DNA from 4 places in the Desulforamulus aquiferis genome. Region 4 is predicted to be linked to each of the others. Evidence: riboswitches for the same ligand, from Rfam matches in the RefSeq annotation. Region 4 holds a riboswitch; each other region holds the start of a gene.
The links. Region 4 has a riboswitch for cyclic di-AMP ahead of P6N53_RS07250 (potassium/proton antiporter). Riboswitches for the same ligand answer to the same signal wherever they lie in the genome.
Positions count from the first base shown of each region.

Region 1 (5,854 bases), on a different contig from region 4:
AGAAGGTACCGGATTCCCCTGGAGGAAATCCTGGCTGCAGCGGAATATGCAGCTGGTCTCGGCTACGGAACCATTGTACTGCAGGCCGGTGAGGACCCCCACTACTCAGGTGCAGAACTGGCCGAGATGGTGCGCAGGGTAAAAGAAGTAGGGAATTTCGCAGTTACTGTCTGTGTTGGAGAAAGAAGTCTTGAAGATTATCAACTAATTAAAGAGGCAGGGGCGGATCGCTATCTGCTTAAGCATGAAACGGCGGATAGTGGCCTCTTTAGCAAATTGAGACCTGGCACTACATTGGCAGAGAGGATTAAGAGGCTTAACTGGCTCAGGGAGCTAGGATTCCAGGTAGGCTCTGGAAACATGGTGGGCCTGCCGGGTCAAACGGTGGAAACCCTGGCCGATGATATCCTGCTTCTAAAGGAGCTGGATGTGGAGATGGCCGGCATAGGACCTTTTATTCCCCATGAGCAAACCCCAGTGGGAGACAGCTCTCCCGGGGATCTGGGTCTTACCTTAAGGGTGTTGGCAGTGGCAAGATTAGTACTACCTAAGACACATCTGCCAGCCACCACGGCAGCGGGAACCCTCCACCCAAAGGGGCGACAGATGGCCTTGGGCTGCGGTGCCAATGTAATTATGCCAAATTTGTCTCCCGCCAGTTACCGGGCCCTCTATCAAATTTACCCTGAGAAAGCCGGCAGTAAGGAAGATGCCGATGAATCCCACGGAAAGATTACTTCTCTAATAAAGGAAATAGGTCGCAGCGTCGGAAGTGGACGGGGAGACAGCCCTAAGGATAAATTTAGAGAATAACGGCGGATAGCCGGTGAAAGGCGGTTGATTTGAATGGCAATTAATAAGGCTGAGATTTATAACAACCAGTGGGAGCGGGCAGATTTTATTAATGATCAGGAAATCAATAGGATTTTGACTGAGGCTAAAGATATTTCTCCCGATAAAGTAAGAGAGGTAATTGAAAAGGCCAGGGAAGCAAAGGGTCTGACACCTGAAGAAGTTGCCATATTACTTCAAAATGAAGATAAGGAGCTACTGGACTTAATGTACCAGGTGGCCAGTGAAATAAAGCTAAAGATATATGGCAAGCGCCTGGTAATGTTTGCACCATTATATATTAGTGACCACTGTGTAAATAACTGTACCTATTGCGGCTACCGCCGAGATAATAAGTTTAAGCGTCGTAAACTGAGTCAAGAGGAAGTAGCCGAGGAAGTAAAGATTCTTGAGTCCCTGGGGCACAAGAGGCTGGCTGTTGAGGCCGGGGAGCACCCTGTGGAATGTACCATTGATTATGTGCTAGAGAGTCTAAAGACTATCTACAGCATCAAATTTGATAATGGCAGTATCCGTCGCTGCAATATAAATATTGCTGCCACAACAATTGAAGATTATAAGAAATTGAAGGATGCAGGCATTGGTACTTATATTTTATTTCAGGAAACCTATCACCGGGAAACCTATGAAAAAATGCATCCCAGCGGGCCTAAGGCTGACTATGACTGGCACACCACAGCCCACGACAGGGCTATGCTGGCAGGTATTGATGATGTAGGCTTTGGTGCTCTATTTGGCTTGTATGACTATAAATTTGAGGTTATGGGACTGATGATGCATGCCCTGCATCTTGAAGAACGTTTTGGGGTAGGGCCTCATACCATCTCAGTACCCCGCCTTCGACCAGCCAGTGGTGTGGATTATGATAACTTCCCATATCTGGTTAATGACGAACAGTTTATGAAACTGGTGGCAATTATTCGCCTGGCTGTACCCTATACCGGAATGATTATTTCTACCAGAGAACGTGCTGAATACAGAGATATGCTGTTAGATCGCGGGATTTCCCAGATATCCGCCGGTTCCTGTACTGGTGTAGGAGGATATAAAAAAGAGGCTGATAAAAAGAATTCCCTTAAACTTGAGACTGCTGGGTGTGATGAGGAAGATGCCCCTCAGTTCTATGTAGACGATCACAGAACACCGGATGAGGTGCTCCGTGGAGTTTGTCAGTCAGGCTGGCTGCCCAGCTATTGTACCGCCTGTTACCGCAAGGGCCGTACAGGAGATCGCTTTATGGCCCTGGCTAAAACAGGAGAAATACAAAACGTTTGTCAGCCTAATGCCATACTAACCTTCAAAGAGTACTTAATGGATTATGCTTCCCCTGAGACCAAGGAGGTTGGCGAAGAGACAATCCGTAAACACCTTGGCGAAATAAGTAATGAAAAAATTAGGGCCGTTACCGAGGAGAGACTAACGCAAATTGAAGCTGGTGTGAGGGATCTTTATTTCTAGAGCTTATAACGAGCCGCGGCTGCCATTAATTTTGGTACCGCGGCTTTAGCTATATATTTGATGATTATCTCCAAAACTGTATTTTTGTACTGACTTTGACTTATTTTTTACTTCTACACTTTTTTATTTCATCTGTCCCGGCTATAATAGGATATTATCAAAGCTTTTTCTGGAGGGTACCTTTTTGCCGAACAGTGAAGTACACTTAGCAAGATATATTACTATTGCAGCAGATATTGCAGATCGCATTGTGCGAGGGGAATACCAGGAAGGACAAAAGATATTTGGCCGATCTACTTTAGCGGGTAAATATAATGTTTCGCCGGAGACAATACGCCGGGCCTTAACCCTTTTACAGGAAGTAGGGATAGTCCAGGTGGCTCCGGGAATTGGCGTTGTGGTTCAATCTGTGCCGGCTGCACAAAAGTATATGCAGGATTTTGATCAGCGCAGGGTATTGGCAGGTATCCATGAGAGACTCCATGAATTAGTTAGGGAAAGGGATAAAATTAACGACGAAATATCTAAGCTAATGGAAGAACTCATGGAGCACACACTTCAGTTGGAGACCCGTCTTTACAAGATCGAGGAGTGGAAGGTGTTAGCTGAATCTCCCTTGGTGGGTCTTTCCTTGTCAGAATCTAGATTAAATGAAAGTAGAGTTTTAGCTATCCAACGAAAAGGTGAGGAAGAAATAGTCGATCCTGATCCCGACAGGGTGATTCAAGGTGGAGATATCTTAACTATTTATGGAACGGTTAATCCAGAATGTAAGGATGGCTTAGTAAGGGTCTAACAGATTGTTAACAAGGTGTGATAAACACCTTGTTCAGCCTGTTGAAAAGGATTCAACTGGGTTTTAATAATCCCGAACAGCGACATTCGAAGCAGTGGAAACAGCGCTTCGCGAAGCTGAGGATGCGAAAATGGGTGAGCGGACATGGATGTCCGCGAAAGCCTGAGGTAAACACGATGTTTACTCGAAGGCGGCCCATTTTCGCACGAAGCAAGGGATTAGCGCTGTCCACTGCGGAGAGAGGAGTCGTGAGGGATTATTAAAACCCGAATATAGGTAGTTTCTCGACAATCTGAACAAGGTGTGATAAACACCTTGTTTTTTTTTTGGACTTGTCATTGTTATCCAAAGATGCAGGTGATTACTTCAAATAAATATTAAAAGTTTCTTAAGAATACTTAAGTTGACCATGCATGACATTGTATACAGGCAACCTTTATGTTAAAATTAAGTTGTGGCAACTTGCTAGTAATATGATGTTGCCTGTAAAAATATGTTGCTTAATCCTGATAACAGGAGCGGAGGAACCGACCTTTTGGGGTGAATCCAGTACCAGGTACTGGTAGGGTTTTATCCTTTCGACCCGAACCCGTCAGCTAACTTCGTAAGCGATAAGAGAAAGGGAGGTATGTTTATGTCCGTAAATTTGAGACATGAAGAACTACAGCTGGAACAGGAGAAAAGAAGAGTAGCTTTAAGAAGAGCCAGGGAACTCAAAGCAAGAATTGATGGTTACTTAAAAGAGAAACAAAACATACCTAATGGGTTTGAGATTCAGGAAGAGTATTGCCAAGCCAAAGCAGCTATCTTGAACTATTTTCAAGCAGGCGAAGAGCAGTGGAAAGATTGGCATTGGCAAATGACAAATCGTATTAGGGATGTAAAAGTGCTAGGAAGCCTACTAAAGCTTACCTCAGAGGAACTTGAGGACATAGACAAGGTTGGCAGGCACTATCGCTGGGCAGTATCACCCTATTATCTAGCACTTGCCATAGCCGGTGGAGTAAAAGGTCCTGTATGGGTTCAGGCAATACCCAGTATTGAAGAAACAAAGGATAGGTATGGTGCCGAGGACCCTATGGGAGAAGAGTTTACCTCACCTGCCCCAGCTATCACCAGAAGATATCCCGACAGACTCATTATTAATGTAACTAACCAATGTGCCATGTATTGCCGCCATTGCCAACGTCGTAGAAATATTGGTGAGATAGATGTGCATAAGCCGCGGAAAGCACTGGAGTCAGCAATAAAGTACATTAAGGAAAACACTGAAATTAGAGATGTACTTATTACCGGGGGAGATGCACTGCTCCTATCGGATAAACAAATTGACTGGTTGCTGACCGAGCTGGATAACATTCCCCATGTTGAGATTAAACGTATTGGCACTAGAACTCCTGTTACCATGCCCCAGAGAATAACGCCAGAATTATGTGCAGTTCTAGAAAAACATCCGCCCATTTATATTAACTCTCAGTTTAACAGCCCCTTAGAAGTTACGCCGGAGGCAAAGGAAGCCTGCGATAGACTCATTAAAGCTGGAGTTGTACTTGGCAACCAAGCAGTTTTATTAAAGAACGTAAACAACAATGCCAATGTAATGAAGAAACTAAATCAAAGCCTATTAAAAATTCGTGTTCGGCCCTACTATATCTTCCATGCCAAAGCCGTTAAGGGCACAAGACATTTTATTACAGGTATAGATGAAGGAATTGAAATTATGGAACAGTTGAGGGGTCATACATCTGGACTGGCTGTTCCAACTTATATCATCAATGCACCCAATGGATATGGCAAAACACCCATATTACCCCAATATCTTGTGGAAAATAAGGGTGAGCAAATAACCTTGAGAACATGGGAAAAAAGAATTATACCTTATAACCTGGGAGGTAAGTCCCACTAATAAAAAATAATCCTGATAATTTATCAGGATTTTTTTTATGCTTGACAAGAACAAGTGTTTGGTATAAGATATCATCAACAAACAGGTGTTCGGAGTGATGTACATGAAAAGTGCTGAGCTAAGGTTTGATTTTCCGGTTGTCAATAATACAGTAACTAACCCAGAGCTGGAGATTGTTGATGAAGTTACCGACTGGTTAGAGAAAGAAGACTCAGAACTGGCCAATGCCTTTGGATTTGGTATCTGCTATATTGCCTTGTTTTTCTTCTCGGCACAGATATTAAGGTTTATTTTTATATAAATATTCCCGCCCAATACTTCTTGCATAAAAGTGTTTAGAAGAGATTAACTCTGGTTAATACCAGGGTTATTTTTTTTCTAAGGAACCATAATAAATGTTACCGAAGTAAAGCCAGGGAGGAAAAAAGTGTCAAAAGTATATGTGCTGGGAGCAGGAGCGGGGGCTTCCTATAGAGGTTCCTTTTTAGGAGAAACTAGCCCTGTAGCAAAAAACTTTTTTGAAAAAGCCATGAAGGTCTTGAACATCCATAAAATAAGAGATAGGCACTTCAGAGACGGAAATTTAAAATACGAACATATATTTAACTTTATTGAACTATTTTGGGGTGTTCCCAGGGAAAAGGTGAATCAAGCAACTTTGGACATGGAAGAGGTTCTAACCCTGTTAAGTATTGAGTTAGAGGAAGATATTCCTGGCAGGGAAAGGCTGTTGCAGGCATATGAGGAATACCTCTTATTGATGGCCCTCACCTTTGATAAAATACTTTACGGTGAGCCCTGTCCCCATCATCGCAGTATTGCCCAATCCCTTGAGCCAGGTG
Region 1 is NZ_JARPTC010000002.1:173,822-179,675, forward strand. It holds gene hydE ([FeFe] hydrogenase H-cluster radical SAM maturase HydE) at 1-813, shown strand, start outside; gene hydG ([FeFe] hydrogenase H-cluster radical SAM maturase HydG) at 847-2,310, shown strand; gene P6N53_RS01985 (GntR family transcriptional regulator) at 2,495-3,106, shown strand; cyclic di-AMP (ydaO/yuaA leader) riboswitch at 3,594-3,733, shown strand; gene eam (glutamate 2,3-aminomutase) at 3,741-5,012, shown strand; gene P6N53_RS01995 (hypothetical protein) at 5,116-5,313, shown strand; gene P6N53_RS02000 (SIR2 family protein) at 5,440-5,854, shown strand, end outside.
Region 1: another riboswitch for cyclic di-AMP. It lies ahead of eam (glutamate 2,3-aminomutase); the one in region 4 lies ahead of P6N53_RS07250 (potassium/proton antiporter).

Region 2 (5,854 bases), on a different contig from region 4:
GAAAGGGTTTATTTTACCGGGTATGTAGATGATGCTACAAGAAATTCCCTATATCATTTTGCCGATGTGGCTGTTTTTCCCAGCCTTTACGAGCCCTTTGGTATAGTTGCACTGGAGGCTATGGCTACCAGAACCCCTGTGGTGGTATCGGATTCAGGAGGTCTGGGAGAGATAATCAATCATAAAATAAACGGAATGAAATTTTACACAGGCAACCCTAATTCCCTGGCAGACAGCATCTTACATTGCTTAATGGACCCAATTTCAGCCGGGGAAATGGAGCGAAAAGCTTACCGTGACGTAATTCAGGACTATAACTGGTCTGGTATTGCCCGGCAAACTAGAAAGGTGTACCGGGAGGTAATCGAAGCAAACAGAAATGCCCCTTGGCAATATCAGGAGAAAGGTCACCTTTTTGGCAAATTTAATCGCATGATTAGGCATTAGGTATCTGAATCCAAGGAGTGATTAGGCTTGAAGGCAATTATTATGGCTGGTGGTGAAGGAACTAGACTTAGGCCCTTGACATGTGAAAGACCAAAGCCAATGATGCCGGTTGTTAACCGTCCAATGATGGAACATATTTTAGAGCTTCTTAAGAAACATGGAGTGCAGGATATTGGAGTTACTCTGCAATATATCCCTGAAGCCATTCGAGATTACTTTGGCAATGGCGCAGATTTTGGTGTTCATATGCGTTACTATGTGGAAGAAGTTCCCCTTGGAACTGCCGGTAGTGTTAAAAATGCCCAGAGGTTTCTCGATCAAACCTTTGTTGTAATTAGTGGCGATGCTTTGACAGATTTAGATTTGAGTAAGGCTATGGAATTCCATCGTCAAAAAGGTGCCATGGCAACCCTGGTTTTAAAACAAGTGGATTGTCCACTGGAATACGGAGTGGTAATAACCGATAAAGGGCAAAGAATTACTCAATTTTTAGAAAAGCCGGGCTGGGGTGAAGTGTTTAGTGACACAGTCAATACCGGCATCTACATATTGGAACCGGAAGTATTAAACTATTTCGAACCAGGACAAAAATTTGACTTTAGCAAGGATCTTTTCCCCAGGCTGCTTAAGGATAAACAGCCAATGTTTGGCATTGCTTTGCCGGGTTACTGGTGTGATATTGGCAATCTGCAGCAGTATGTTCAAGCCCAGCATGACTGTCTGACCGGTCAAGTTCAGGTGTCTATCCCCGGTGAAGAAATTGCTCCTGGCTTATGGGTTGGTGAAAACTGTGAGGTTAATTCCAGGGCACTGCTAAAGGGCCCTGTCCTGCTAGGAAATAATTGTACTATTGGAGCTTCAACAGTGATTGACTCCTTTTCGGTAATTGGTGACGGCTGCTTGGTTCAAGAGCAGGCTACAATAAAACGAAGTGTTCTTTGGGATAATGTGTATATTGGACCTAAGTCTTCAATACGTGGCGCTGTGGTTGCAAGTGGGGTTAAGATTAATAGTAATGCCTCTATATATGAAGGCTCAGTGGTAGGAAATGAATCGGTCTTAAAAGAACGTAGCCTACTTAAACCAGACGTTAAATTATGGCCCGGCAAAGTTATAGAAGCAGGGGCAACGGTAGAGAGCAGCCTTGTATGGGGAACAGCCAAAGCTAAAAACCTCTTTGGGATTGAGGGAATTACCGGATTAGCTAATATTGATATTACCCCTGAATTTGCCTGTAGGGTTGGTGCAGCTTACGGGGCAGGGCTAGGTATAGGCTCAAAGGTGGGCATATCCTGTGATAGTTTTCCTGCCTCAATCATGATTAAATCTGCTCTAGCCAGCGGTCTTCAGTCGTCAGGTGTTGAAGTCTTAGACTTTGGCCAAGGGATAACTCCCATGCACAGGTTTGCAGTCAGGGCCAACAATTGTAAGGGTGGCATTCATGTAAGAATTAATTCCCACCGCTCGGATAAAATAAATCTATTATTTACCAATGAGCTGGGAGGCAATATTTCACGGGGTCAAGAGAGAAAAATTGAAGGAACCTTGGATCGGGAAGATTCTCGTCGGGTGGATGCTAAAAAAATAATCCCCATAAAGAATGACCAGGTGGTAGCAGGGTTATATATCGAAAATGTTATTCATGGTATAAATGCTGAGGCAATAAAGAAATCGGGTCATCATTTAGTATTATCCTATAATAGAACCAATCTAGATCCATTTATTTCTAAGACCCTGGGCACCCTAGGCATTACCTTAGAAAACTTAGAACTAGATGATCAGCCAAAGGATTGGCAAAATTATTTAGCTCTGTTGCAGGATGTGCAGAAAGCCGTTGAAAGTCATGGGAAGGCAACCGGTGCAATAATAGATCCTAATGCCGACAGGCTGATCATGATTGATGGAAAAGGAAACGTCATAAGTGATGAAATGCTAACGGCACTGCTTTCACTAATCATCTTAAAGGAAAAGGTTGGCCCGGTCATAGTTCCGGTGACTGCCCCCAGGGTTATAGATGAATTGGCAGAGCGGTACAAGGGAAGGGTGGTAAGAACCAAGACATCTCAACAAGATCTGTTAGATAAAATTCTGAGTCATAGTAACCAGGTTGGTGAACCTGTACATCATCAAATGATGAATTTTGATGCCCTTTCAGCTCTAATCCGAGTATTAGATTTTTGTGCCAGGGAGGGCGTTGCTTTATCAGAATTATTGTCGGAAATACCTGAGTTTTATCTGCAGAAGAAAGAGGTTGAAGTGCCGTGGGAAGCTAAAGGCCGTGTGATAAGGAGACTTATTGAAGAACAGGCGGATAAAATGGAATTGCTGGACGGGGTAAAAGTGTATCACCCCCATGGCTGGGCGTTGGTGCTACCGGATCCAGAGGAGCCAATTTGTCGAGTTTTCACTGAGGGTATATCCATGGAGGTTGCAGAGGAATTAACAGACCTATATGCCCAAAAAATCAATCAAATAGCCAGAGCCTGACCTTTTGGTTAGGCTCTTTGCCTTATTTGAAAGGGAAAATCGTATCATTGTCGAATAGATAAGTGAATTATCCAGGAAGAGAGGGGTTGTATTTCTTGCGGGGGCTTTATCAAGATGATCCCTATTTGTTGCAGTTTAGGTCTAAAGTTACAGGAAGCATTGCTGAGGAAGAAAAGACCGGAATCTTAATCGAAAATACTGTGTTTTACCCAGAGGGTGGTGGTCAACCATCGGATCAAGGAAATTTGGTCTGTGCTCGTCGATCCTACGAGGTATTACATGTTGAAGAAAGAAATGGCCAAATTATCCACTGGATTGCCGGTACAGCCATGCCTTCTTTGGGAACTGAGGTATTAATGACGGTAGATGCGGAAAGACGCAGGGATCATATGCAGCAGCATCATGGCCAACATATTATTTCTGCTATTTTTGAGCAGCAGTATGGCTTTGAAACAATTGGCTTTCATTTAGGACAAGAAACTTGTACCATTGATCTAAAAACCTCGAATCTATCGCCAGAGCTTTTAAAAGAGGCGGAGATAGAGGCTAACAACATAGTTATGGAAAATTTACCAGTAAAGACCGAGTATTACCGAAGAGATCAGCTAGCCCCGGAGCTGATGGCAAAGCTTCCTTCGGAACAGACGGAAGTCCGCCTCGTTATTATACCCGGTATAGATGAAAATGCCTGCTGTGGTACTCACCCTAGATATACCGGTGAGGTTGGACCCATAAAACTACTGAAGACTGAAAAGGTGAGGACTCATGTGAGACTCCACTTCATATGCGGCCTAAGGGCGGTCATTTGGATGCAAGGGACAGCAAACCTGCTGAAAGATTTAGAAGATGCCGTTGGTGCAGCGGGAAGCGAGGCTGTCACAAGAATAAACAAACGGGAGCAGGAAATTAAACAGTTCCAAAGGGAGCGCAAAGAGCTATTAAAATTCAAATATCAAGCTATTGCCGGAGAACTAAGGAATAAAGCCCAAAGGATAAATGACGTTACATTAATAATTCAGCATATTGATGATGCAGATATGGATATGCTTCGAGGATTAGCTTGTTCCTTGAATCTAGAGAACCAGGTGACGATATTAGCCGGAGGCCAGGGACCTTTTAATGTCGTTTTCGCCTGCGGTCAAAGTACTCCCGTTCCGGCCAGCAAATTGGCAGAACATATTTGGCCTTTACTAAAGGGAAAGGGTGGCGGAAGCTCCGGTTTTGTTCAGGGGGCGGCACAGGAACTGCCCCTTGACCGGCTTACGGAAGAAGTAATACATTTAATAAAGAATAGTTAAATTAGGATAGGGCCTTTAGCTTAAGTATTTATCAAATATTATAAAAAAAAGATGTACAACTTTAAACAATAGGAGTAATATTTACTTGTAACAACTAAAAATTAGCGCTGAATTCATTTGAAGCGGGGGAACCACTTTTTTGGGGTGAATCCATATTTGGTAGGGTTAAGCTTCAACCCGAATCCGTCAGCTAACCTCGTAAGCGTAGAAGTGCTGTTCCATATTATTAATGGGATTTCTTTGCAATGCATAAACTAACGGCACATGTGTCGTTAGTTTTTTTATGAGAAGGAGATTGTAAATGAAACAATTTGCAATTATTGGATTAGGTAGATTTGGCACAAGTGTTGCTACAACCTTAATAAATATGGGTTATGAGGTTCTAGGAATTGATGTTAATGAAGAAAGAGTTAACGAATTAGGGGATAAGTTAACACAAGCGGTGAAGGTTGATGCTATAGATGAACCTGTTTTAAAAGCCCTTGGCATTAGAAATTTTGATGTGGTAGTCGTTGCCATAGGAAAGAATATCCAAGCAAACATACTAGTCTCAGTAATGCTAAAAGAAATGGGTGTAAACAAGGTAGTAGCTAAGGCACAGACTGATTTGCATGGTAAAGTGCTAGAGCGTGTAGGGGTGGATAAAGTAGTATACCCTGAACGGGATATGGGTATAAAAGTCGCCCAGGCCCTTGTTTCTAAGAACATAATGGATCAGATTGCGCTCTCCCCGGAGCATAGTTTGGTGGAGATGGCTGTGCCGCCTGATTTTATTAATAAATCCCTTGAGAAGTCAAATGCCCGACAAAAATATGGAGTAAGTATCTTAGCCATTCGCAGGGGAGTAGAGATCATTATTTCACCACACCCCAGTCAAGTAATGCTGGAGGGCGATATCCTGGTGGTTATTGGTAAGAATGAAAAGCTTCAAAAGTTTGAAACTATTGATATTTAGAAGCCCTTTGGAGGCAAAATGATGGCATTTTCAAAAAAAATCAACCCTCCCTTCCTCATCATTATTGGCTTTGCAATAATAATATTTTTGGGAACCCTTTTATTGTCATTACCTATAGCGTCGTCCACCGGTGAAAGCCTTGGATTTTTAGATTCGCTATTTACTGCAACTTCAGCTGTATGTGTAACTGGGCTGGTTGTTTTTGACACTGGTTCAGACTATACTTTGTTTGGTCAAATTATTATTATGATTTTAATTCAACTAGGCGGCTTGGGGTTTATGACCTTCGGGGTTACTACAGCAGTTCTATTAGGGAAAAAAATAGGTTTAAGAGAAAGGCTGTTAATTCAAGAATCAACTCATTCTATGTCAAATTCTGGATTAGTAAGACTAGCATTAAATATATTATTTATTTCCTTACTTTTTGAATCAATTGCTACATTGATTTTAACAATAAACTGGTATGAAGAAATGGGACCTTTGAAGTCATTTTATTATGCATTGTTTCATGCAGTGTCGGCATTTAACAATGCTGGTTTTGCACTATGGCCGGATAGTTTAACACGCTACATGGGAGATCCCATTGTCAATGTAGTAATAAGTAGTTTATTTATAATCGGCGGGATAGGCTTCATTGTCATCCTGGACATATACATAAAGAGAAAGT
Region 2 is NZ_JARPTC010000021.1:173,645-179,498, forward strand. It holds gene P6N53_RS14545 (glycosyltransferase family 4 protein) at 1-447, shown strand, start outside; gene P6N53_RS14550 (mannose-1-phosphate guanyltransferase) at 475-2,934, shown strand; gene P6N53_RS14555 (alanyl-tRNA editing protein) at 3,021-4,232, shown strand; cyclic di-AMP (ydaO/yuaA leader) riboswitch at 4,328-4,452, shown strand; gene P6N53_RS14560 (potassium channel family protein) at 4,534-5,187, shown strand; gene P6N53_RS14565 (TrkH family potassium uptake protein) at 5,209-5,854, shown strand, end outside.
Region 2: another riboswitch for cyclic di-AMP. It lies ahead of P6N53_RS14560 (potassium channel family protein); the one in region 4 lies ahead of P6N53_RS07250 (potassium/proton antiporter).

Region 3 (5,854 bases), on a different contig from region 4:
GGATAGACACCAAATGTGTTTAACCGATCCACTATATCTCTACTCATATCTTTACCGCTTGGATCATGGTCACCCAGGTGAATAATAACAATCCCCTTATCTTCTCCAAGCCTCTCCAACCTCTGTGCAGCTCCCCACATTTCTGATTGGCTTACATAACCCCTGCAAGAGAAAAATGGAACATCCAGCCTACCACATATCTGCCCCACGACTCCTACTAGCGCGTCTTTCTCAACCCAAACCTCAACGTAGTTATCCTGTTCTTCCCACTTGTTATAAGCAAATTGGTTTGCACAAGCTTCTATAATTTCAGCCGGTGAACTCCAATGGTTGTTTTTTCTTAAATTTCTTGTGCGGTCTATAATTGCATTCCAATCAATGAGGCCAGCCATTCTACCATCAGATATTAAGTTTCCAAGGTTTTTATAACTACGCTCGTTGTTCGGTATAACATCTCTTGCAACTAATTGGTAATACACTTGTCTTAAGGTCAGGTCATAACCCTTTGAATGGTATTCTTCGATAATTCGATTAACGCGATTAATTAAAACAATTCTATCTTGCCTAAAGTTTTTTTCCTGGTAACAAATCTTCATTTTCATGCCTCACTTTTAGTTCCAAGTACTGCTTAAGCACATCTAACAGAGTTTTAAATCACCTACTGTCCCAATCATTACTTCTTCCCTTATATGTCCATTAATAAAAAACTCCTGCCGTTACTGCTCGGCAAGAGCTTATAGTTGTCAATCTGTCAGGCTGGTTGTCAATCCGTTAATGGATTTAACGGGAACTTTTGGGAACTATTGCCTTGTCCTCATCAAATATAAAAGCCCGTGAAATCCAGTATTTTAAGGACTTCATGGGCTTATCAGTGGTGCGCCTGACAGGAATCGAACCTGTGCACCCGGCTCCGGAGGCCGGCGCTCTATCCCCTGAGCTACAGGCGCATAAAAACTTCGCTATTACATTATAGCAACAATTATGAATTTTGCAAGGGTTAATACGGAAGGATAGCAACTAAAGAATAATAACATATTTTTCACACTCACACAATAGGGGGTTGAGCCAGGCCGGCTTTAAAAGCCGGCCTGCTTAATAATATCCTTTAAAAGTTTGGCAGATCTCCTTAGGGCGTCCTCTTCCTCAACAGATAAGGGTAATACTACTGTTTCGGCACGTCCAAGACCGTTAACGATACAGGGTAAGCTTAAACAACAGTCCTCAATTCCGTAAGAGCCTTTTACTAATCCTGACACGGTTAGGATGGAGTTTTCATCCCTTAAGACGGCCTCACAAATACGCTTGATAGAAAGGGCAACGGCATAATAGGTGGCCCCTTTACGCTGAATTATTTCATAGGCTGCGGTTTTTACTTGCTCGGCAAGCTGTTCCCTATTCAGGGGAGCCAATCCCCTGAGCTGGAAAAAATCATCTAGGCTGACGCCCGCTATATTGGCAGAACTCCATAGGGCAACCTCTGAGTCACCATGTTCACCCACGATGTAGGTATGGACATTCCTTGGATCAACCTGACAGTGTTGTGCCAGTGCAGCTTTAAATCTGGAGGTATCCAGCACTGTTCCCGAGCCAAAGACCTGATTGGGTGGTAGCTCTGAGGTTTTTAAAGCAATATATGTAAGTACATCTACAGGATTTGTTACCATAATGAGAATGGATTTTTCACAGTACTTTACAAGTTGTGGCATTGCTTGCTTTAGTATAGTTACATTTTTCTCCATTAAATCCAGCCTGGTTTCTCCAGGTTTTTGGTTTGCCCCTGCAGTGAAGATTACTATCTGGGCTCCCTGGCAGTCTGCATAGGTTCCTTCATAAACGTTAATTGGTTTTGTAAAGGCAGCGGCATCTCCCAGGTCCATAGCTTCACCCTCAGCCTTTTCCCTGTTGATATCGATAAGAACCAATTCGCTGGCAATCCCACTGGCCATAATGGCAAAGGCTGTTGATGCTCCCACCTGACCCAAGCCAATTATGGCAATTTTGACCCCTCTCCTAAAAGCCACAATTAATCACTCCCCCCGCGAAATATTGCTAGTATCTCCTTGTTTTACTTATTGTATTAGGTCCACTTCCAAATTTTGTGGGTAGACGTATTAATTGAAAGATTGTACAATTGTTGTTAACTTATTGGTTAATAGGCCGAATCTCCAAAAACTGGAGTACGGGGGACTAAATATTTACGGGGTGAATCCGCAACCTTTTTCAGGGGGTGTCTACAGGTGCGGTAGGGGTGCCCTTCCAACCCGAACCCGACAACTAACCTCGAAGGCCAAGAGGAGGGTAACTGTACTTAATGAACATTTCTAAACGTATAAAACGTTTGGTTGTTGCCTTATGCTTTGTGGGTCTGATGACTCCTGCATTTGCAGCCTATGGTTATGATTATACGGTTCAAACAGGTGATTCGCTCTATATCATTAGTCAAAAGACCGGTGTAGGTATTGATGCCATAAAAAGCAGCAATAAACTGACCGGAGATTTACTTCAACCCGGACAAGTTTTAAATATTCCTGATAGCCAGGCTAAGCAAGCCACCCCACAACAAACTGCTTCCACCTATACTGTTAAAGCTGGAGATAGTTTATTTACAATTGCTCAGAACCAGGGTATTAGGCTTGAAGCCTTGATTGTTGCCAATAGTATTAGTGGAACTTTGATTTATCCAGGTCAGCAACTAAACGTTCCTGTGGCTGCCTCCCGCAGTGCAGGTGCAGTAGTTGAAGTCAGTCGAAGTGCAAAAAGGCCTGTTATACCCTTCACTGATGAGGACTTCGATCTTTTATCCAGATTGGTTAACGCAGAGGCCGGCGGTGAACCATTAGATGCACAAGTTGGTGTTGCAGCGGTGGTTATAAACAGAGTGAGAAGCGGTATTTTCCCTAATTCAATCAGGGAAGTAATTTATTCACCAAATCAGTTTAGCCCCGTAAGAAACGGTTGGATTAATCGCCCTGCTACTGAGAAATCTAAAGAAGCTACCCTGGACGCCCTGTATGGAAGTGATCCTACTAATGGTGCTTTGTATTTCTTTGATACCTCTACAAGAAATACTTTCCTGCGCTCACTGCCTGTGGCAGCTACCTATGGACAAATGATTTACGCTAATGCTAAGTAACAAAGGCGCCGAATAATCGGCGCTTTTATTATTTTATAAGCCTTATATCACATATCACTGCCAGGTGATCTGAAGCCTGGGATTCCACTGTAAATGCCGACATTACCTCCCATTCATGGGATACAAAAATAAAATCCAATTGTTCCTCAGGCTTTTGGGCCGGAAAAGTCTTTAAAGCCCTTGCTATTCCTGTGGCATCTTGGAGGAACGAGGTTATTAGTTCATACTCAGGTGAATTTCTATCAGAGTTGAAGTCGCCCACCAAAATTGAGGGGTATCTTTTTTTAAAAATAATATCAAGGACTTCCTGGGCCTGCTTTTTCCTTTCCATTTTGCTGAGTCCTAAATGGGTGCAATAAAAGGCAATTGGCGGTACACCTCTTATATTGATTATTGCCTCTATCAGTCCCCTCTGTTCACCGGTGCTGGTCAACAGGTGGTTTTCCCATTTCACTATAGGCCAACGACTTAGCACTGCATTACCGTACTTTGCAGGGCTCCATTTTAGTGTAGATCCGTAGACCCATTGCCTTTGTAATAGCTTACCCAATCGTCTGGCCTGATGTCTAAAACAACTTCTAGGAAGATATTTGTCCACTTCCTGAAGCCCCATTAGTTGCGCTCCTGAGCAGGCAAGTACCGCTGCTACCCTGTTAAGGTTAATCCTATTGTCTGTACCCTGGGCATGATGAATATTATAGCTTGCAACCCTAACTGTTTCCACATATTCACCCCCGGTCAGATAAGAAATGTATCTCGACCGGCTTTTCTGGTTGAGTTTAATAAATCAGCTAAATGGGTCATCAATCCTCGTATATTAAGATCCGGTGGTATATTTGCAGCTTTATTTGCCAAACTAACCAGTCCTTTATCGATCCCTTTGAGCAAAAATCCTTCCCGGGCTGCCACTGGACTTATCAAAGAATTGTTATCTTCTATAAGCCCCCTGTCAGGCAATAATAGCAGGTTACGATAGTATATCAAGTTACCTAGCTGTTCCCAGGTGTTTTGCTTAAAGCCAATAATTGTAATGTTTCCATCATCCCAAAGTATTTCAAAGGTTATCAGGCAAATACCCAGACTCTTAATAATTACCAGGTTCCAGTCTAACCTATAACCAACCTCTCCGCCCATGGCCTGCCTTTCTGCATAACCAGCCATTTCATTTTTTATAGCTGGAACTACTAAAAAACAGGTATCGCCCAAAGTACCTATAATATCTGGATATACAATTAATCCGCCCATAGCTTTCCCTCACTAACCCAAAAAAGGGCCTTCCTATTTAGCTGGGTTAAAATATGCTATGCGCTGCTTATAAATGCTGTTACTATTTATGACTTCGGTTAAACTCCTGGGCCCAGATGTTATATTCCTCAAGTAAGGTCAGAACCTTAGCATAGGTGCTGCCCTCAGTGTCTAGGATACGGGTCGCAAAGCCAATGCCTGAAATAAAACCCGCACTCATTCCCCTCTGAAAATCAGTCCCATGATGATGTTGTTGTTCATCCCTGGGATTTTTTGAAGCAACATCCTTCAGCTCAGCAATCTTACGGCTGAGTACCTCTAGGATATATGCCTCTCTATCTTCAGAAATTGACTGGTTTAAACTGTCTTTGTCTGCCATAGTAGCCCTCCCATCTTTTGTCACTATTTACCATTATAACAGCCAACCAGACATTTTACACCCCTTCCAGATTAGCCTACAGCAACCTATAATAATTTCAGGAGGTGGAAAATTATGGCTGACAAATGGGATGTCATGGAGGAAATATTTGAACTAAGTGATAATCGGGCTGTTAACTTGTTCCTTCAACCTGTAGAAGGTCAGGTTAAAATCCGGGGACGATTTGTTAGGGATGAAGGTGGTAAACTTCGTCCTGTCCTTGTAAAAACAAGTTATTTTCCCAGTAGAAATAATGAGCAATCACCCGACTCTCCATGGCGCATTGTTGCTTCGCAACCAGCCACCTCTTCGGATAAAAGTTCTAATAATAATAAAAGCATAAATAAATGGTACAGTAGCATTTGGCAACGTCTAAATGACTTTGTAAGGTTCTAGCTATAAAAGCAAAAAACCTCCCGTAAACCGGGGGGTTATATAAGCATCCTTTTTAGGGTAGAACTTAAACACTTTTTGAGCTTCTCAGGGCTGCATACATTTTATAACAGCACCCCATTCTAATTTTTTCACCATCACCTATGCGTTTCAGTTGTACCTTGCCGTTTACGATCTTAATTGTTCCAATAAGTTTAGCCATTTAAAACACCTCCTGTTTCATTAGCTTGAGAAAATTATAACAAGCAATGCCATTAGCTTCAATAGCTTGAAACTTATTCCAAATTGTAAAATAACTCACATAATTCTAAATCAGAATCATTAAAATTTTTTGTAATACTCCTTGTCCTTTGGCCATAAACATTAGCAATTGGACAAGGAGGTATTAATATGAGAATAGATAAAGAGATCTTCTCTTGCCTTATTAAGGGCTTTTCTTGGAAAAGGCTACGGAGAGCTATCCTAAAGGATAAGCAGGACCCGAAAAGGGAGTATAGCTTAGAGGTGCAAATTGTCCAGGCAAAAACCTCGTGGGAAATAGCAATCCAACAACTCCAATGGGCTGATAAAGATATGTTGGACGCGGCAATCCTGTATACCAACGCTTGTGAAAAACGTTATATGTCTTTGCTGCGCCAGGCCAAGGAACAGGGTTATTCTGCCTG
Region 3 is NZ_JARPTC010000001.1:165,813-171,666, reverse strand. It holds gene P6N53_RS00875 (hypothetical protein) at 1-596, opposite strand, end outside; tRNA gene P6N53_RS00870 (tRNA-Arg) at 873-947, opposite strand; gene P6N53_RS00865 (L-lactate dehydrogenase) at 1,077-2,021, opposite strand; cyclic di-AMP (ydaO/yuaA leader) riboswitch at 2,146-2,304, shown strand; gene P6N53_RS00860 (cell wall hydrolase) at 2,312-3,133, shown strand; gene P6N53_RS00855 (endonuclease/exonuclease/phosphatase family protein) at 3,162-3,857, opposite strand; gene P6N53_RS00850 (hypothetical protein) at 3,872-4,378, opposite strand; gene P6N53_RS00845 (hypothetical protein) at 4,461-4,757, opposite strand; gene P6N53_RS00840 (hypothetical protein) at 4,872-5,192, shown strand; gene P6N53_RS00835 (hypothetical protein) at 5,257-5,391, opposite strand; gene P6N53_RS00830 (DUF2508 domain-containing protein) at 5,580-5,854, shown strand, end outside.
Region 3: another riboswitch for cyclic di-AMP. It lies ahead of P6N53_RS00860 (cell wall hydrolase); the one in region 4 lies ahead of P6N53_RS07250 (potassium/proton antiporter).

Region 4 (5,854 bases):
GTTCATAAAACGCAAGAATTGCCTTGCGATAAGCGGTGGAAATATCGCTATAGAGTTCATTCCGATCTGAATAGTATTTGTCAATTTCTTTTTCATTTTCTCCCCGAACCAGCTCCGCAAATAACTGGGCAGGAGCCGGTATAGTCTGCCTGGCAATAACGTCATCACCGGCTATTTGCTTTAAAAAGCGGTAGTGCGCCAGAAAAGGATGATCTGAAAAACGAATTTTTCCCGAAAGGCGTGCAGAATCCGCCCGGGTTTCTTCTCCATGGAATAAATATCCATGCTCCATCATCACATGCTCCACACCGTCAAAACCCCAAAAGAAATCAAGATGCCAATAACTGCGGCGAAACTCTCCGTCTGTTACGGACTTCAATCCAATTTCCTTTTGCTTGGTGACAAGCCTTCGAATTTCTGAGTCCTCCACCTGGGTTAGCTCTGCCTGTGTAATTTTCCCGTCTGCAAATTTTTCCCGTGCATCTTTGATTGCTTGAGGACGCAGAAAGCTTCCGACGATATCATAACGGAAAGGTGCAATTGTTCTCGTTGTAGTGTTTTCAAGTAAATTAGCCATATGTTGCTCTCCTTACTAAAAGTTTTTTTCAGTATAGCACGGAGAAAAACATATAGGGTAACGCTTAAAATTAATAGATGGATATAGATTATAACTATAACCTACTCCTGCAATTGAAGACCGTATTCCTGGATCACAGACTTCAATTCATCCAAATAAGCATTTGCCTGATTGCTGAGACGAACCTGATGGTTTGCAATCCAGCCCACCTGAATATAGTCGTCAACCTGTAAGGGTACAGATATAATGTTGTCTCCGTTTAAATCGGCACTGACAATCCCGGTGGAGATAGTATAGCCGTTCAGCCCAATCAGCAGATTGAATAGGGTAGCCCGGTCGCTGACATGGATGCTTTTCTTATGATATACCGTACTTAAAATCTCTTCTGAAAAATAAAAGGAGTTAAATTCCCCTTGTTCAAAGGACAGGTAAGGATAGTCATCTAAATCCTCCAGAGTGACAGATTCCCTAGTGGCCAGGGGATTTTGTGCACTGATAAAAATATGGGGCTTTGCAGTAAAAAGGGGATGAAAATCAAGTCGGTTTTCCCGAAGCAGTTTTTCAATGACCTTGCAATTGAACGGGTTTCTATACAAAATCCCGATTTCGCTTCGTAGATTTTTAACATCTTCAATTATTTCATATGTTCGTGTTTCCCGCAGAGTAAATTCATATTCATCCGCACCGCTTTTCCTAATGAGGTTGACAAATGCATTGACGGCAAAGGCATAATGCTGTGTGGAGATGGAGCAAAGCTGACGGGAAGGCTTTTTATTCAGATAACGCTGTTCCAGAAGTCCCGCCTGCTCCACCACCTGCCGGGCATAGCTGAGAAACTCCGCACCATCTACGGTTAGAGAAATTCCTTTTGTAGTGCGTATGAAAAGCTCGATGCCGATTTCAGCTTCCAGTTCCTTGACAGCGCTGGAAAGGCTGGGCTGAGTTATGTACAGCCTTTTTGCAGCCTCGTTGATAGAACCGCAGTTAACGATTTCAATAATATATTTTAATTGCTGTAAAGTCATCTTTGTTCCTCCAGTTTATTTTGGTAAGTATATCACGAAATTTATTTTGCTGAAAAAGCTAAGAAGAATGAGCAAATAAGTAAAGAGACCAGCTAGCTGCTGTCGAGTAGCTACTTAAGATTTATGCCTTAAAATCGAAATATATATAATAGAGTAAATATTAGAGGATTTTAGAAAGAAACTCAGTATATTAAATAACGATCGTACTATATAGAAGAGGGTGGTAATGTGAAGATTAACTTTACCAAGAAGCAATTCAGGACATTATTGGATCTGGTTTATGCTGGAAATATGGTAATCAACTCCACCAAGTATGATAATGAAAGTGAGGAACATGAGGAGCTGCAGAGCTATATTTTCTCCTTCTGTAAAGATTACGGGTTTGAGGAACTGGTCGAATTTGACCGTGAGCTTGATAAATATTATGAGACCAGAGAGTATGAAGAAAGTGGAATTCTGGATTTTATAGATGAGTATGATGATTATATATTTTGGGATCAGTTAGTATCTAATCTAGCCAGGCGGGATGCCAATAATGAAGTGGTGGCAAGGGCAGCAAAACCGTCAGCCGAAGTTCTTTTCAGAAGGTCCCTGGAGCTTGAGAAGAAGTACTCTAAGGAGTTTGAAAAAAACGGTTTGGAAAATGTGAAAGTGCTATTTACAAGTAGAAGAAGGGCTTAATAAGCACGAGGAAATTTAAAGGTTAATCAAGTAGCTTATACTCAACCTCGTCTATAGCTTTCATTAAATCATGTGCTTCAGAAATAATATACAATGCAAGCTTCATTATTTCTTCGTCGCTTGTATTCTTTGAAATTAGCCTTGAGTATCCCATTATCCTTCCGGTACTATCTTTTAAATGTATTAAAATATTCGGTTTCTTCATTATACCAAACACCCATTCCATAAGATTGCTTGCCAAATAACAACAAATACATCCATATAATACCATATGTTGCATGAATAATGCAACTAAATTGCCATATTTATGCAACATATTAAATAACTAAGCAAATCAAAAACCCTTAATTCGCAGAATCAAGAGTTAGCTGTATAACCATTTTATTAAAATGAATTGAGCAAAAGGAAATTAGATATGAAAGGATATTTGCAGGACTGAAGTCTACAGGTATTTAAAATACTAGCGATAAAAGATTTATAAAACCCGAAAAATAATAAGTCAATAAACTAATTACTTTCTTAAATAAGGACTGCTTATTTCAATCGGGTTAAAGAATGCTGCCACATCAACCTTTAAGCCTTCGGCAATAAGAAACAACATATCAAGGGAAAAAGATGTACTAGCCTGGGGAGCCTCAATTTTACTGATATGACTCACACTGACATCAATTTTTTCCGCCAGTTCTTCCTGTGTTAGCCCACGAAGTTTACGGTAATAGGCTACTTTTCTTCCGATTTCTCTATATTTATGTAGGAACTTCTTTCGTATACGCAATACTTGCCCACCCCCTCCGTTCATTATAGGGGGGACTAACTGCAATTACACTTCATTGCTGGTGCAATATTATTGCATTATTGTTGCAACTTATGACATATTATGGATTAAGATTCTGGGATTTAACATTATTATATAAATGATATTGCATGTTCTAATTTTGTAATAATTGTGATATAATTTATATAATAAAATCATGCTGAATTCTCTAAGAAGCGGGGGAACCACTTCCCAGGGGTGAATTTCTAATAAGAAAAGGGGCAGCTATCCCTAACCCGACAGCTAACTCCGTAAGCATTAAGCCACAAGTATTATGATCAGAGGGTCATAATACTTTGTGGTTTTTTTATTGCCAGATAGGCATAATAAGTTTCGGTTAGGGGGAATTGGCCAGTTATGACAAGTCCGGTAGTTACCACGGATTATTTTGTTTTACTTGTAGCCCTTTTTTTAATTGTTGGGGTATTGGCAACCAAATTTTCTACTCGTATGGGTGTACCTGCACTTATCCTTTTTATTCTTGTGGGAATGATTACCGGCAGTGATGGGCTTGGGATCATATATTTTGACAATGTCAAGCAGGCTCAGATTATAGGAATCTTAGCACTTGTGATTATACTTTTTGAAGGTGGACTGCATACAAAATGGTCCACAGTAAAGCCAGTTGCAATTCCGTCAATAAGCCTTGCCACGGTAGGAGTTCTAATAACCTCTACAGTAGTTGCAGTTGCCGCTAAGGTGATACTAGGGGTAACCTGGTTTGAAGGCTTCGTGTTTGGGGCAATTGTGGGTTCTACAGATGCTGCTGCGGTTTTTGCTGTTTTAAAAGGGCAAAACATTCGTGAGAGACTTGCCGCAACACTAGAAGCAGAATCAGGAACCAACGATCCAATGGCGGTGTTCCTGACAATCTCTTTCATTAATCTAATTTCAATAGATGCCGTCAATTATTATACGTTGATTGGCTCGTTTTTTTGGCAGATGATTGTTGGGTTAATAATGGGCCTGGTCATAGGGAAACTAGCCCTTAAAGCTATAAATGGCATAAATTTAGAATCCAGCGGTTTATACCCGGTTTTTGCAGTTTCATTAGCCCTATTGACCTACAGTGTAACAGCCTTAATAGGAGCAAGTGGTTTTTTGGCGGTTTATGTGGCTGCGATGCTAATTGGAAATTCGGAGCTGACCTACCAATCCTCTATATTCAAGTTTAATGAAGGCTTCGCCTGGATGATGCAGATCCTTATGTTTATGCTCCTTGGTCTATTGACATTTCCCGCACAATTATTTACAGGGGAGGTCGTACTAAAGGGCTTGATGCTTTCGGTAATACTAATATTAATTGCTCGCCCCGCCGCAGTTTTTATATCCTTGATTAAAATGGGATTTGACTTTAAGGAAAAAATCTTTCTGTCCTGGGCAGGTTTAAGGGGAGCAGTGCCGATTGTTTTGGCAACCTTCCCCATGATAGCCGGGTTAGAGAACAGCCAATTATTTTTCAATGTGGTGTTCTTTGTTGTTTTAACCTCTGCCCTAATCCAGGGGTCTACCATCACGACTGTTGCAGCAAAGCTTAACTTGCTTGGACCAAGAAAGGTTGAGCCCCCCCATTCCTTAGAGCTGGTTTCAATAGGAAAGGCAAATGCAGAAATTGTTGAATGTGAAGCTGATGAGAAGATGAGTATAACGGGTAAAAATTTAGAGCAGATTACCTTTCCTAAAGATGTACTGGTTACTGCAATTGTTCGGGGCGGGGAATTAATAACACCATCCGGACAAACAACAATTGCACCTGATGATATTCTTTACATCCTGGTATCTAGAGATAGCAAAAAAGAGTTGAAAAAATTATTAAAGGTTTAATGCAGTAATTTAAATAAAATAGCTGCCCGGTTAAATACCCGGGCAGCTATGGAGTTATTAAGCTAGGCAGCAGCAGCAAATGACAATAATAAGGATTATAAGTAGGAGAAAACAACAACAAATGGGTAATACTCCACCTGCGCCAAGAGTCTCAAAACCCATAGAATTCACTCCTTTTTATTTAAGATATTCTACCTCCAATAAGAATGATACATATTTTGCCAAAATGGTAAAATTAAGGACCAGGAATGGATTTACCCATTCCTGGTCCTTGCATATAAAGCTAGAGTTGAAAAAACCATCTGTAATAGAAGTTGGATATCGTAAAAGTTATTAATAGTGTAAGCCAGGTCCAATACCACTTCCAGTTAATATATTTAATAAGGTTAGTATATCTTTCTAATATTATTTCGAAAACAGTTATGCCAGAGGTGTAATAAACATAATGCAGCAATTGTTTGCCAACGTCCTGACCATAAGGGTAGTACAGATTAAAGAAAATGCAGATAGTCGGATAGGCGAAAAATTCAAAGGTGAAGCTGGTACGATTTGCCTTTGGGAAAAGGCGTACCGGGTATTTGATCAGCCCTTTTTCTACCACCAGCAATCCAAAAAACCAGGTTAATAGTTGTTTAGATAAAAAAATTACTTGAGCATCACGAATCTTGTCCCTTGGCACCAGCAATATAAGCAGCAAGATTAGTATTATCCATGAAAGGATTTCTATTAACCTGTCCTTGGACAAGGCCATTACCTCCAATACATAATGATACAGCATTTCCCTAGGAGCAGAATTATTGTGTTGCATTATTTAAGTGATTTTAGAAGCCAAGGATTGCAAATCCTTGGCTTCTAAAATAGTCATATTAAAAAGTTATAACCCCATAGCCTTATTGCTAATAGGTTGACTTGATTTTATTCTTTAATTTAAAA
Region 4 is NZ_JARPTC010000009.1:107,066-112,919, forward strand. It holds gene P6N53_RS07225 (5-methyltetrahydropteroyltriglutamate--homocysteine S-methyltransferase) at 1-577, opposite strand, end outside; gene P6N53_RS07230 (LysR family transcriptional regulator) at 679-1,602, opposite strand; gene P6N53_RS07235 (hypothetical protein) at 1,831-2,283, shown strand; gene P6N53_RS07240 (hypothetical protein) at 2,306-2,488, opposite strand; gene P6N53_RS07245 (helix-turn-helix domain-containing protein) at 2,795-3,058, opposite strand; cyclic di-AMP (ydaO/yuaA leader) riboswitch at 3,246-3,369, shown strand; gene P6N53_RS07250 (potassium/proton antiporter) at 3,455-4,921, shown strand; gene P6N53_RS07255 (CBO0543 family protein) at 5,205-5,729, opposite strand.